2 regions of the Ligilactobacillus sp. LYQ135 genome follow, and region 2 is predicted to be linked to the other one. Evidence: a T-box and tRNA genes for the amino acid it is inferred to sense, from the RefSeq annotation. Region 2 holds a T-box; the other holds one or more tRNA genes.

Region 1 (6,474 bases), on a different contig from region 2:
AGAATACAAGCGATTATTAAATCCACAAGATTATCCGGTTGATTTATCTAAGAAGTGTTATGACAATAAGATGGAAATTATTCAAAAAATTAGAGAAAAAAATAATAAAAAGCCAATGCCAAACGACATTTAGCTTGAGCAGGAGTGGTATTTATGCGTGAATTACAAGCAAAGATTATTAAAGAATTAAGGGTAAAACCACAAATTGATCCGCAAAAAGAAATTCGTAGATCAGTTGAATTTTTAAAAGCATATTTAAAAAAGAATTCATTCTTAAAAACGTTAGTATTAGGAATTTCTGGGGGACAAGATTCAACCCTTGCAGGAAAATTGAGTCAAATGGCAATTAGTGAATTAAGAACTGAAACAGGTGATTCTACCTATCAATTTGTTGCGGTTCGTTTACCATATGGTAATCAAGCTGATGAACAAGATGCAATGGATGCAATTGAATTTATGCAAGCAGATCAAGTAATGCGAGTAAATATTAAGGATGCTGCTGATCAAATGACCCAAGCAGTCGAAGCTAATCATCTTGAAATTAGTGATTTTAACAAGGGTAATATTAAAGCACGGCAACGCATGATTGCTCAATATGCAATTGCAGGGGCAATGCGTGGAGCAGTTGTTGGAACTGACCATGCAGCTGAAGCAATTACGGGATTTTATACTAAATATGGTGATGGTGGAGCTGATATTACTCCACTATGGCGATTAGATAAACGTCAAGGAAAGCAAATGCTAGCATTTTTGAATGCTCCTAAGCATCTATATGAAAAAACACCAACTGCTGATTTAGAAGATCAACGTCCCGCTCTTCCTGATGAAGTTGCCTTAGGTGTTACCTATGATGATATTGATGACTATTTAGAAGGCAAGGAAATTGAACCACAAAATGCCCAAAAGATTGAAAATTGGTACTTGAAAACAGAACATAAAAGACATATGCCAATTAATGTTTATGATGAATTTTGGAAATAAGGTAGGATAAATTAAATGAGAAGAGTTAATATTAATCAATATTTAAGTGTTATTAATGCAGTTTTAGATAGTACGCAAAAAAGTAGTGCCAAAATGGATCCGTACTTTAACATTTTTCGTAGTGCTTTAAATGACAATGAAGAAATTGAAGCAGAAGACTATGAAGCAACTCAAGAAAGCTTTGCTAAAGGTGTTAAGCAGTATCAAGAGAATTTAGAAAAATTAAAAAAGGCTCAAGCTCCTGCCCAATTAATTGGAGTGCATAAGTTATTGGTTTCTCATTATCGTGACTTTGTAACTGGTTGCGAAGAAATGAATGCAAGTATTGATTATACGAATCACCAAGTTGATCGTAAAAAGTTTGATCAAGCCGAAGAAGTTCAAGAAAAAGCAATGGATAAAATCAATACAAATGTTCAAAAGATTATTCGGGGATTACGTTTAGGATAACAAATCAAGAGGTTGTGCATAGCGCAGCCTTTTACTTTATTAAAGAGGAATTTTAATATGGATGAAAAAAATTTAAAATTAACACAAGCACAATTATCATATAAACCATTTCAAGTTGAAAATGTGTTACAAATGCTAGATGAAGGTAATACGGTTCCGTTTATTGCACGTTATCGTAAGGAAAAAACTGGAAGTTTAGATGAAGTTCAAATTCGTGAAATTCAAAAGACTTATTCACAAATAGCTAAAATTGAGAAGCGTAGGGCTGATATTATTAAAACCATTGAAGAACAAGGGAAAATGACGGCTGAATTAAAACGTAAAATTGAATCAGCTGACTCAATGCAAGTCTTAGAGGACTTATATTTACCATATAAGCAAAAACGGCAAACTAAGGCACAAATTGCCAAGGCAGCTGGTTTAGAAAACTTAGCACGTTATATTTTAGCGTTTCATGATGATTATGAACAAGAAGCATGTCAGTATATTAATACTGAAAAAGAGATTAATAATGCACAGGGTGCTTTAAATGGTGCACATGAAATTATTGCAGAAGCTTTTAGTGAAAATGTGCAGTTACGTGATTGGATCCGTAAAAATACCACTAAGTATGGCAAAATTGTCACGGATGTAAAAGATGAAGAAAAAGATGTGAAGGGTGTTTATCAAACTTATTACTCTTTTGAAGATAAAATTAATCAAATGGAATCGTATCAAGTTTTAGCAATTGATCGTGGTGAAAAAGAAAAAATCTTAAAGGTTAAGGTTGACGTTGATGAAGAATTTATTTTAAGATATTTGCATTCACGTTTTATTGGCTCCAAACAAGGTCAAGCAGCTGACTTTATTGCCAATGCATATACAGATGCTTATAAACGTTTTATTAAACCTTCAATTGAACGTGAAATTCGACGAAATTTAACGGAAATGGCAGTTGAAAAAGCCATCAATATTTTTGGGGATAACTTGTATCATCTTTTAATGCAAGCTCCATTAAAAGGTAAAGTTGTTTTAGGATTAGATCCAGCTTTCCGAACAGGATGTAAGTTAGCGGTCATTGATCCGACTGGGAAATTTTTAGCTAAGGCAGTAATTTATCCACATGAAAAAAACAAGGGACAAAAAATTAATCCACAGTTACGTAAAGATGCAAAGGAAACGCTGAAAAAATTAATCAACAAATATGCAGTTGAAATGATTGCGATTGGAAATGGAACGGCAAGTCGTGAATCTGAAAGTTTTGTAGCTGAAGTTTTAAGTGAAATTTCCACTAAAGTGTACTTTGTAATTGTAAATGAAGCTGGAGCCTCAGTTTATTCAGCAAGTCAAATTGCACGTGATGAATTTCCAGATTTTAATGTCGAAGAACGTTCGGCAGTAAGTATTGCCCGCAGATTACAAGATCCATTGGCGGAATTAATTAAAATTGATCCCAAATCAATTGGAGTTGGACAATATCAACATGATTTACCGCAAAAGGAACTGGATGAAAAATTATCTCAAGTGATTGAAACGGGAGTAAACCAAGTAGGAGTTAACTTAAACACTGCTAGTCCACAGTTGCTGGAACATATTTCAGGCTTGAATAAAACCATTGCTAAAAATATTGTTAAGTTTCGGGAAGAAAATGGTAAGTTTGAATCGAGAAATCAATTAAAAGAAGTTTCACGATTAGGTAACAAAGCCTTTGAACAATCAGCTGGATTTTTACGGATTGTTAATGGAGAAAACTCATTTGATAATACTGATATTCACCCGGAAAGTTACCAAGTTGCACAGCAAATTTTGACTGCAAATCAAGCGAGTAAAGCTGAAATTGGAAGTGCTCAGTTAGCCCAAAAATTAAGCCACTTTGATATCCACAATTTTGCACAGCAAAATGATGTGGGGGAAGAAACGGTTCAAGATATTGTGGATAGTTTGAAACAACCCGGGCGTGATTTTCGTGATACTATGACAGCACCATTATTACGTGCTGATACATTGCATCTTGAAGATCTTAAAGCTGGAATGCAACTTCAAGGAACTGTGCGTAATGTAGTTGATTTTGGAGTATTTGTAGATATTGGAGTAAAGCAAGATGGATTAGTACACATTTCAAAATTGAGTAATCATTATGTGAAAAATCCACAAGATGTAGTATCAATTGGGGATATTGTGGATGTTTGGGTGGATGAAGTTGATCAAAAACGTTCACGAATTCAATTGACAATGATTAATCCACAAAAGAAAGCAGACCAAAATGGATAATTCACAACTTCAAAAAATTGTTGAGAAAATTTCAATTACAGATTTTGGACTTAAATTTAACCATAAATCCCGGTTTAATTCACGTTTAAGAACTACGGGGGGAAGATATTTACTAGCAAGTCATGCAATTGAAATTAATCCTAAAATTGCAAAGAATTATTCTGAAAAAATATTGGTAGGAGTAATTCGGCATGAATTATGTCACTACCACTTACATTTGCGTCATCAGGGCTATAAACATCAAAATAAAGATTTTAAAGAATTGCTACAAAAAGTGGGCGGTTCAAGATATTCTCCTGCAACGCTAAACTCTAAAATTAAAGTGGTGTATCAATGTCAACGCTGTTTTAAGGAGTATCCACGCCAAAGAAGAATTAATGTTAATAAATATTGTTGTTCTCAATGTCATGGATCGCTTAAAATGATTGAAAATAATTTTGAAAAATAGTTGCATGAATTTTTTATGTTTGTTATAATCATTTATGTTGTTGCGGGTATGGCGGAATTGGCAGACGCGTCAGACTAAGGATCTGGTGAGCATTTTTGCTCGTGATGGTTCGAATCCATTTACCCGCATCTGAGTGATTGAAAGATGAAGACCGTGATAAATTTCACGGTCTTTTTATTTTTCAATTGTCAGAGTATAATTCTTTATTAAAACAAAAAATAATGGTATTTTAAACTTTGGAAATTATATGACTGAGGTGAATTAAATGTCAGAAGGAATTAAATTGACAGCAAGTGCAAGTTACTTGCCACCACGTGTAGTAAGTAATGCTGAATTAAGTCAAATTATGGATACTTCCGATGAATGGATCCAAGCGCATACAGGAATTAAGACAAGACACTATGCAATTGATGAAGATTCTTCAGAAATGGCATCAAAAGTTGCTACAAAACTTTTAAAGCAATCTAAAGTAAATCCAAACGAAATTGATTTGATCATTGTCTCAACGATTTCACCAGATGCATTAACACCATCAACTGCAGCTTTAGTGCAAAAGAATATTGGTGCTTCAAACGCATTTGCATATGATTTATCAGCTGCATGTGCAGGCTTTATTTTTGCATATAGTACTGCCGATAAGTTTTTGCATAGTCCACAGTATAATAAAGCATTAGTCATTAGTGTAGAAAATAATTCGAAAATGATGGATTTCACAGATCGCACTTCAACTGTCTTTTTTGGAGATGGGGCTGCTGGCGTTTTATTAGAAAAAAAGGAAAATACAACTGATACGTTAATTGCTGAAAAGATGCATACACAAGGGAATATGGATGCAGTTAATAGTGGAAGAATAATGCCAATTTCTGACATTAAGGCTGAAAACCATCCTCAAGCTAAGGCATTTTATCAAGATGGACCTGCTGTATTTAACTTTGTTACTACAACAGTAATTGACCATATGAAAGAGTTTTTAAAGGATAATCACTTATCACCAGATGATATTGATTTAGTGATTCCTCACCAAGCTAACTTGCGGTTAATTGAAAAAATCTCAGCAGGATTAAGCATTCCGTTAGATAAATTTGCAGTAAATGTAGATTATGCAGGTAATACTTCTTCAGTTGGAATTCCACTAGGATTAAGTGAAGAACTTGCGCATGGTAATCGACCTGCTAAAGTTTTACTAACAGGTTTTGGGGCTGGCTTAGTATATGGGAGTTTGTTATTAGATTTACGAGATTATAAGTAATAAAAAAATCGCGATAACAATATCGCGATTTTTTTATTTAATATCCATAACCACCTTGAGTGCCAGTAGTATACTGACCTTGACCTGTCGTTTCGGTCCCAGTTCCAGCACCAGTGCCTTGGCCAGTTGTACCAGTTCCTTGGTTACTTCCATAAGTATTACCATATGAATTGCCATAATTGCTGGTAGTATCATTACCATAGCCGTAACCGTAACTATCTGTAGTTCCGTAAGATGTTCCGGTTCCATTTGAACTTGAACTATAGAATGGCGAGTCTTTTTCAAAATCATATGTGGAATCTTTTAAGCCCAATTGTTTTCGAATTCGGTTTGATGCTTTTTCTTTTTCAGAAGCAGGAATTACTTGATAAGAAAGCCCTCCTAATGTAGCATCTTCCCCTTGAAGAACATAAGACTTAATATTTTTTCCAGCATTTTTGTAATATGTTTCGATTAACATTAAGTCATCATAAGATAAGTTAGTTTTTAAGTTATCTTGAATTGACTTAAGGGTTTTATTGTATTTAGTTAATGAAGAAACTGACATTGCTTTTTTGATAATAGCAGAGATGATTTGTTTTTGTCGTTTTTGGCGACCATAATCACCTTCAGGATCATCATCACGCATCCGTGCATATGAAAGTGCCTGAGTACCATTTAAAGTTACCTTTTTGCCTTTTGTAACTGATACTCCATCATATGAGAAAGTTAATGGAGGAGTCACTGTAACTCCGCCCAAATCATCCACTACTTTTGTAAGTCCCCCCATATTTACTAACATATAAAAGTTAATTGGAATGTTAAGGGTCTTTTTAACCGTTTTAACAGCTAATTTAATTCCACCATATGTATAAGCTGAATTGATCTTATCATATTGATTGTCAGATCCAGAAATAGTTACACAGGCATCTCGAGGAATACTTGTCATTGTAATTTTTTCAGTTTTAGGATTAACAGTCATTACGATCATTGTGTCAGTCCGACCTTTATCGGTTCGTCCTAAATCACCTGTATCAGTTCCTAACAAAAGAATTGAGAAAGGTTTTTTTTGTTTTAAAATCTTAGATCCGCCACTAGTTGTACTTGATGGCATATA
Region 2 (6,474 bases):
CTTCAACTAACTTACTTTCATCATAAGTTGGCCACTTAGCATAAGTAATTGTGCCTACATGACCTAATTTAGTCCATAATTCTTCTGCAATATGTGGAATTACCGGTGCAATCATCTTAACAAATCCTTCCATGTATTCTAATGGAAGTGCTTCTGCTTTGTAACATTCATTTACAAAGACCATCAATTGTGAAATTGCAGTGTTAAAGTGCAAATCTTCATAGTCTTCAGTAACCTTTTTGACTGTTTGATTATAAATTTTATCTAAGCTACCATCGTTTACAGTAGTAATTCGATCACGTAACTTATCATCTTCATCAATCATTAAGTTCCAAATACGGTTAATGAATTTATGTGCACCATTTAATCCATCTTCAGTCCATGGTTTAGAAGCTTCTAAAGGTCCCATAAACATTTCGTAAATCCGCAATGTATCTGCACCATATTGTTCTACGATATCATCTGGATTAATAACATTTCCTTTTGATTTAGACATCTTTTCATGGTTTTCACCTAAAATCATTCCTTGGTTAACTAATCGTTGGAATGGCTCTTTAGTTGGAACTACACCTAAATCATATAAGAATTTATGCCAGAAACGTGCATATAATAAGTGCAATACAGCGTGTTCAGCTCCACCAATATATAAGTCTACTGGCATCCATTCTTTAAGCTTATCGTAATCAGCAAGTGCTTCACTGTTATGTGGATCAATATAACGTAAGAAGTACCATGAACTTCCTGCCCATTGAGGCATTGTATTGGTCTCACGTTTACCTTTACGTCCATTTTCATCAACAACATTTACCCAGTCATCAAGGTTGGCTAATGGACTTTCTCCTGTTCCAGATGGACGAATATCATTTGTTTTTGGTAAGCGTAATGGTAATTCATCTTCTGGGACTAATGTAGTTTCACCATCTTCCCAGTGAATTACTGGAATTGGTTCACCCCAGTATCTTTGCCGTGAGAAAAGCCAATCCCGCAAACGATAATTAACTTTTTTATAGCCGACATGATGTTCTTCAAGCCAGCTAATCATTTCATCGATTGCATCTTGCTTGTTCATTCCATTTAAGAAGTCGGAATTAATATGGACACCTTCACCTGTATAGGCTTCTTTTTCAATATTGCCACCTTCAATTACCGACTTGATTGGTAAATCAAATTTTTGTGCAAATTCATAATCGCGTTCGTCATGTGCTGGAACGACCATGATTGCTCCAGTTCCATATGAAGCTAAAACATAGTCAGCAATCCAAATTTGCACTTTTTCACCATTAACTGGGTTAATAGCATAGCTTCCTGTAAATACCCCAGTTTTATTTTTAGCCAAATCTGTTCGCTCTAAATCTGACTTATGAGAAACTTCTTCTAAATAATCTTCAACTGCTTGTTTTTGATTTGCTGTAGTTAATTGCTTAACTAAATCATGTTCAGGAGCTAAGACTAACACTGAAACACCAAAAATTGTGTCTGGACGAGTTGTAAACACTTCAATTTTTGCATCTTGATTTTCAACTTTAAAATCTACTGCTGCTCCTACAGAACGCCCAATCCAGTTTCTTTGTTGTTCTTTAATTGCTTCAGGCCAATCTAAGTCATCTAAATCATCAATCAACCGATCAGCATACGCAGTGATTTTTAACATCCATTGTTTCATTGGCTTACGTACAACTGGAAAACCACCACGTTCAGTTTTACCATCGACAATTTCTTCATTAGCAACTACTGTTCCTAAATCAGGTGACCAATTAACGGGAACTTCAGCTTCATATGCTAACCCTTTTTTGTATAACTGTTCAAAAATCCATTGCGTCCACTTGTAGTATGAAGGATCACTCGTATTAATTTCCCGATCCCAATCATATGAAAGACCTAAAGATTTAATTTGTCTTCTAAAGTTATTGATATTTTTTTGAGTAAATTCCCGTGGAGAGTTTCCTGTTTTTAGCGCATATTGTTCTGCTGGTAAACCAAACGCATCCCATCCCATTGGATGTAAAACATTATATCCTTGCATCCGTTTCATTCGAGAAACAATATCTGTTGCAGTATAGCCTTCTGGATGTCCTACGTGTAATCCTTGTCCTGATGGATATGGAAACATATCCATTGCATAGTATTTCTTTTTATCAGGATCTTCAGTTGTCTTGAAGGTTTTGTGTTCTTCCCAATAATGTTGCCACTTTTTTTCGATTTTCTTATGATCGTATGACATTTTTAGCGCTCCTTATAATTTGGTTTTAACGTAAAAAATCCTATCCAAGTTAAACTTGAATAGGACGAATTTTCGCGGTACCACCTATTTTCCGATAAACTATCGGCACTTCTTTCAGAGATAACGGCTCTTTCCGCCTTAACTTACTATTTTCAGTTAAGGACTCAAAGGTGAGTTCGAAAAGTAATACTTAAACATTTTCACCACCATGTTCTCTCTGAGTAGTACTAGCTAATCTACTAATCCTTATCTACGTTAAATATTAATGTTGATTTTAACATAATTTAAATTAGCTTTCAATTATTATTTTAACTTCAACTGTTGACCAGTATAAATTAAGTCTGAAGTTAATCCATTAATAGATTTCAATTGATTTACAGTCAAACCATTATCAGAAGCAATCTTCCATAATGAATCTCCTGACTTAACTGTATATGTTTTGGCCGAACTGCTTGTAGATTGACTACTATTTGAAGATGTCTTTCCAACACTTAATTTTTGACCCACATAAATTGAATCTGATGACAAGTTATTTTGACTCTTCAATTGTGATACGGTCATACTATGTTCGTTAGCAATTGACCATAAAGTGTCACCAGCTTTAACCGTATAAGTTCCACTCGTAGAACTTATTGAGTTTGAATTGCTTGAGCCACTTTGAGAACTTGAACTTGATGAACCTTTAATTGTTAACTTTTGACCAACATAAATTGTATCTGAACTTAAATTATTATTTTGTTTAATTGTATTTACTGATACTGAATGTTCGTTAGCAATTGACCATAAAGTATCACCAGCTTTAACCGTATAAGTTCCATTCGTAGAACTCGTTGAGTTTGAATTACTTGAACCACCTTGAGAACCTGAGCTTGATGAACCTTTAATTGTTAACACTTGACCAACATAAATTGTATCTGAACTTAAATTATTATTTTGTTTAATCGTATTTACTGACACAGAATGTTCATTAGCAATCCCCCATAAAGTATCACCAGCTTTAACTGTATAAGTTACAGTAGCATTTGATGAGGAATTTGAGCTTGAGCTTGAGTTTGAACTTGAGCTACTTCCCTTTTTAATTAATAATTTTTGTCTCACATAAATTGTATTAGATGATAAATTATTAATTTTTTTCAAGTTATCTACACTTGTATCATGACTCGTAGCAATCTTCCACAATGAATCGCCGGCTTTAACTGTATAGTATTGATCAGTTGTGCTACTTGATGATGAGTTAGAAGATTGATTGTTATTACTTGATGAACTATTTGTTAATTTCAATACTTGACCAACGTAAATTGTATCTGAACTTAAATTATTAATATTCTTTAAGTTACTTACACTTGTTCCATGATCATTAGCAATTCCCCATAAAGTATCGCCGGCTTTAACTGTATAAGTTGTTGCTGTGCTACTTGAATTTGAGGATGAACCACTGTTAGATGTTGTTTGTTCCTTCAATTTTAATACTTGACCAACGTAAATCACATTTGAAGATAAGTTATTAATTCGCTTCAAATTATTCACAGTCGTACCATAGGTTTGTGAAATTCCCCAAAGAGAATCACCAGCTTTAACTGTATAAGTATCTGGAATATTATTACCATTTCCATTTGATGAAGAACTGGAATTATTATTACTATTTGATGCATTTGAATTTTGATTATTTTGATTATTACTTGAAGAACCAGATCCAGTATATACATCATAACGAGTTAAGTCATATTCACTAATTAACCGTTTTAAAGTATTAGCATAGTTTGGATCAGTCGCATATGTACCATAAACTCCATAACGTAAGTTTTCTGCGGCAATTTGCGGAGTTGCTGCATTTGCTCGATTTGAGTTAGGGAAATTTGAATTAATTAACTTAGCATAACTTGTAAGTGATTCATAGTAACTGTCATATTTTTGAAATTTAGCATAAACTGTGTGCCAAGTTCCGTTATAATATTCTTGAGTAGGCATTAAAACATAATCACCAGTTCCATTCCACTTAACACCAAATAAATTATGTCCTTGGGTACTTAAAGCACTGCTTCCCCAACCACTTTCAAGTGCTGCTTGCGCAATCATTAATGAGGCATAAACACCATTTTCTTGAGCAACTTGTTGTGCAACTGGTCCAATTGTATTTAAGAAGTTTTGCACATTGCCAGGATAAGCTAATGTTGATACTTCACTGCGTGTAGTTTTTTCTTGAAGTTGATTTTCTGCTTCTAATTGAACTTGAGAATCTTCTTTTTCTTGCTTACTTGAGATTGAAGATGATTCAACCGTTGTTGATGATTCATCTTTAAGTGAACTACTACTTTCGCTTGAAGCAATCGAACTTGAACTGCTAGTTGAAGAACTACTTGAACTAGCCACTGAAGAACTTGAACTTTCTTCACTTTTAATGCTACTTGACTTGGATTCTTCTTGGCTTGCCTTTACAGAACTAGAACTACCTGAGTTTTTTGAACTTGAATTTTCACTTGAACTTACAGAACTTGAACTGTATACGATTTCTCTAGTTACTTGTGAGCCAGCAGCACTTGATGCAACTTCTTTACTTGAAGAAGTTGATGAGCTTGAGCTACTTGAAGAACTACTTGAACTTGAAGATGATCTGCTACTTGAAGAACTGTTTGAACTTGCAGAACTATTTTCATGATTCAATTGAACTGTATCAGCTTCTGCGCTTTCTTTATGATCTAATAAAAATCCAGCTGTTCCTACCATTAAGGATGTTCCAAGAGCAGTTGTTACTTTCTTGGCGTTTTTCATTTTTTGCATGCGCCGTAATTGACGCTTCTTTGCAATTCTTTCACTTCTTTTATGCATATTTCTTACCTCTATTTTTATTCCTATATTCTATATAGCCTTAAATGCCCTCAAAAGTCAAAGTATTTTTGTTAAATTGAGTAAATTTATCTTTTTTTAGTTTTTCTTAACAATTCCTTTCATTAAAACCACCAAAATATTAACTAAAAATAAAAAAGATTGCGACCTTTGTCGCAACCTCTGTAAGGAATACTTTAGTATTTTAGGTCTTCATTATACAATAAAAAAACACTATATACAAAAGGAATATTATTTCGCAGTTAATTTTATAATTTCAAGAATTACGTCAACTGCTTTTTCCATGGTTTGCTCTGAAATAAATTCAAAGCGTCCATGCATATTTTCGGGTCCTGCAAATAAGTTAGGCGTAGGTAAACCCATAAAGGAAATCGTTGATCCATCAGTTCCCCCACGAACTGGAGTTTCATCAACTTTAATTCCTAACTTAGTCATCGCTTCACGTGCTAAATTAACTACATTCATATGATTTTTCAAAACTTCTGCCATGTTATAATACTGATCATGCATTTCAGCTACTAATCGTTTATCATGAAGTTTTGCATTCATCTCATCAACAATCTTATTAATAAGTGCCTTTCTTTTTTCAAGACCTTCACGTTCAAAATCTCTAATAATATAATGTAAAGTTGCATGATCAACAGTTCCATTAAATTCTAACAAGTGGAAAAAGCCCTGCTTACCACTTGTTTTTTCAGGAACTTCATCTTGAGGTAATGCATTTTGAAATTGAACTCCTAATTCATTAGCATTAACCATTACTCCTTTAGCAGTGCCTGGATGTACATCTTTCCCTTGAATATGCAAATACAATTCAGCTGCATTGAATGTTTCCCATTCTAATTGTCCTAGTGGTCCTCCATCAACAGTATAAGCAAAATCAGCATTAAATTTCTTTACATTAAAGTGTTCTGCTCCAGTACCAATTTCTTCATCTGGACTAAATGCAACTTTAATCGTTCCGTGTTTAATTTCAGGATGATTTACGAGGTATTGCATTGCTGTCATAATTTCAGCTACTCCCGATTTATCATCTGCTCCTAGTAAAGTACTCCCATCGGTAGTAATGAGTGTTTGTCCTTGATAATTTTTCATATTTGGAAAGACTTGAGGATCTAACACAAATTTCCCCTCTTTATCTAACTTAATAGTAGAATGACCATCATAATCTTTATGAATTTGAGGATTAACTCCTTCAGCGTTAAAATCGGCTGTATCAACGTGTGACATAAATCCAACTGTTGGAACTTTTGTAGTCATATTACTTGGCAATGTAGCCATCACATATCCACTTTGATCATCATATTGAGCATCTTTTAAGCCAATTTCATGCAATTCTTCAACTAACTGTTTTAAAAATTTAACTTCCTTTGGATCAGAAGGAACTGTCTTTGAATTTGGATTAGAGC

The links. A T-box is a leader RNA that pairs with one kind of tRNA and senses whether it is charged. The one in region 2 lies ahead of leuS (leucine--tRNA ligase), so its partner is inferred to be a tRNA-Leu.
Region 1: it encodes a tRNA-Leu, which carries the amino acid that the T-box ahead of leuS (leucine--tRNA ligase) is inferred to sense. The anticodon was not compared.

The regions. Positions count from the first base shown of each region.
Region 1 covers NZ_JBSJYT010000008.1:5,321-11,794, forward strand. The annotation lists gene ACWCL1_RS06865 (nicotinate phosphoribosyltransferase) at 1-133, shown strand, start outside; gene nadE (ammonia-dependent NAD(+) synthetase) at 154-981, shown strand; gene ACWCL1_RS06875 (hypothetical protein) at 997-1,431, shown strand; gene ACWCL1_RS06880 (Tex family protein) at 1,489-3,681, shown strand; gene ACWCL1_RS06885 (SprT family protein) at 3,674-4,129, shown strand; tRNA gene ACWCL1_RS06890 (tRNA-Leu) at 4,172-4,257, shown strand; gene ACWCL1_RS06895 (beta-ketoacyl-ACP synthase III) at 4,395-5,378, shown strand; gene ACWCL1_RS06900 (LCP family glycopolymer transferase) at 5,416-6,474, opposite strand, start outside.
Region 2 covers NZ_JBSJYT010000003.1:1,421-7,894, reverse strand. The annotation lists gene leuS (leucine--tRNA ligase) at 1-2,221, opposite strand, end outside; T-box leader at 2,279-2,483, opposite strand; gene ACWCL1_RS03580 (LysM peptidoglycan-binding domain-containing protein) at 2,525-5,047, opposite strand; gene pepT (peptidase T) at 5,297-6,474, opposite strand, start outside.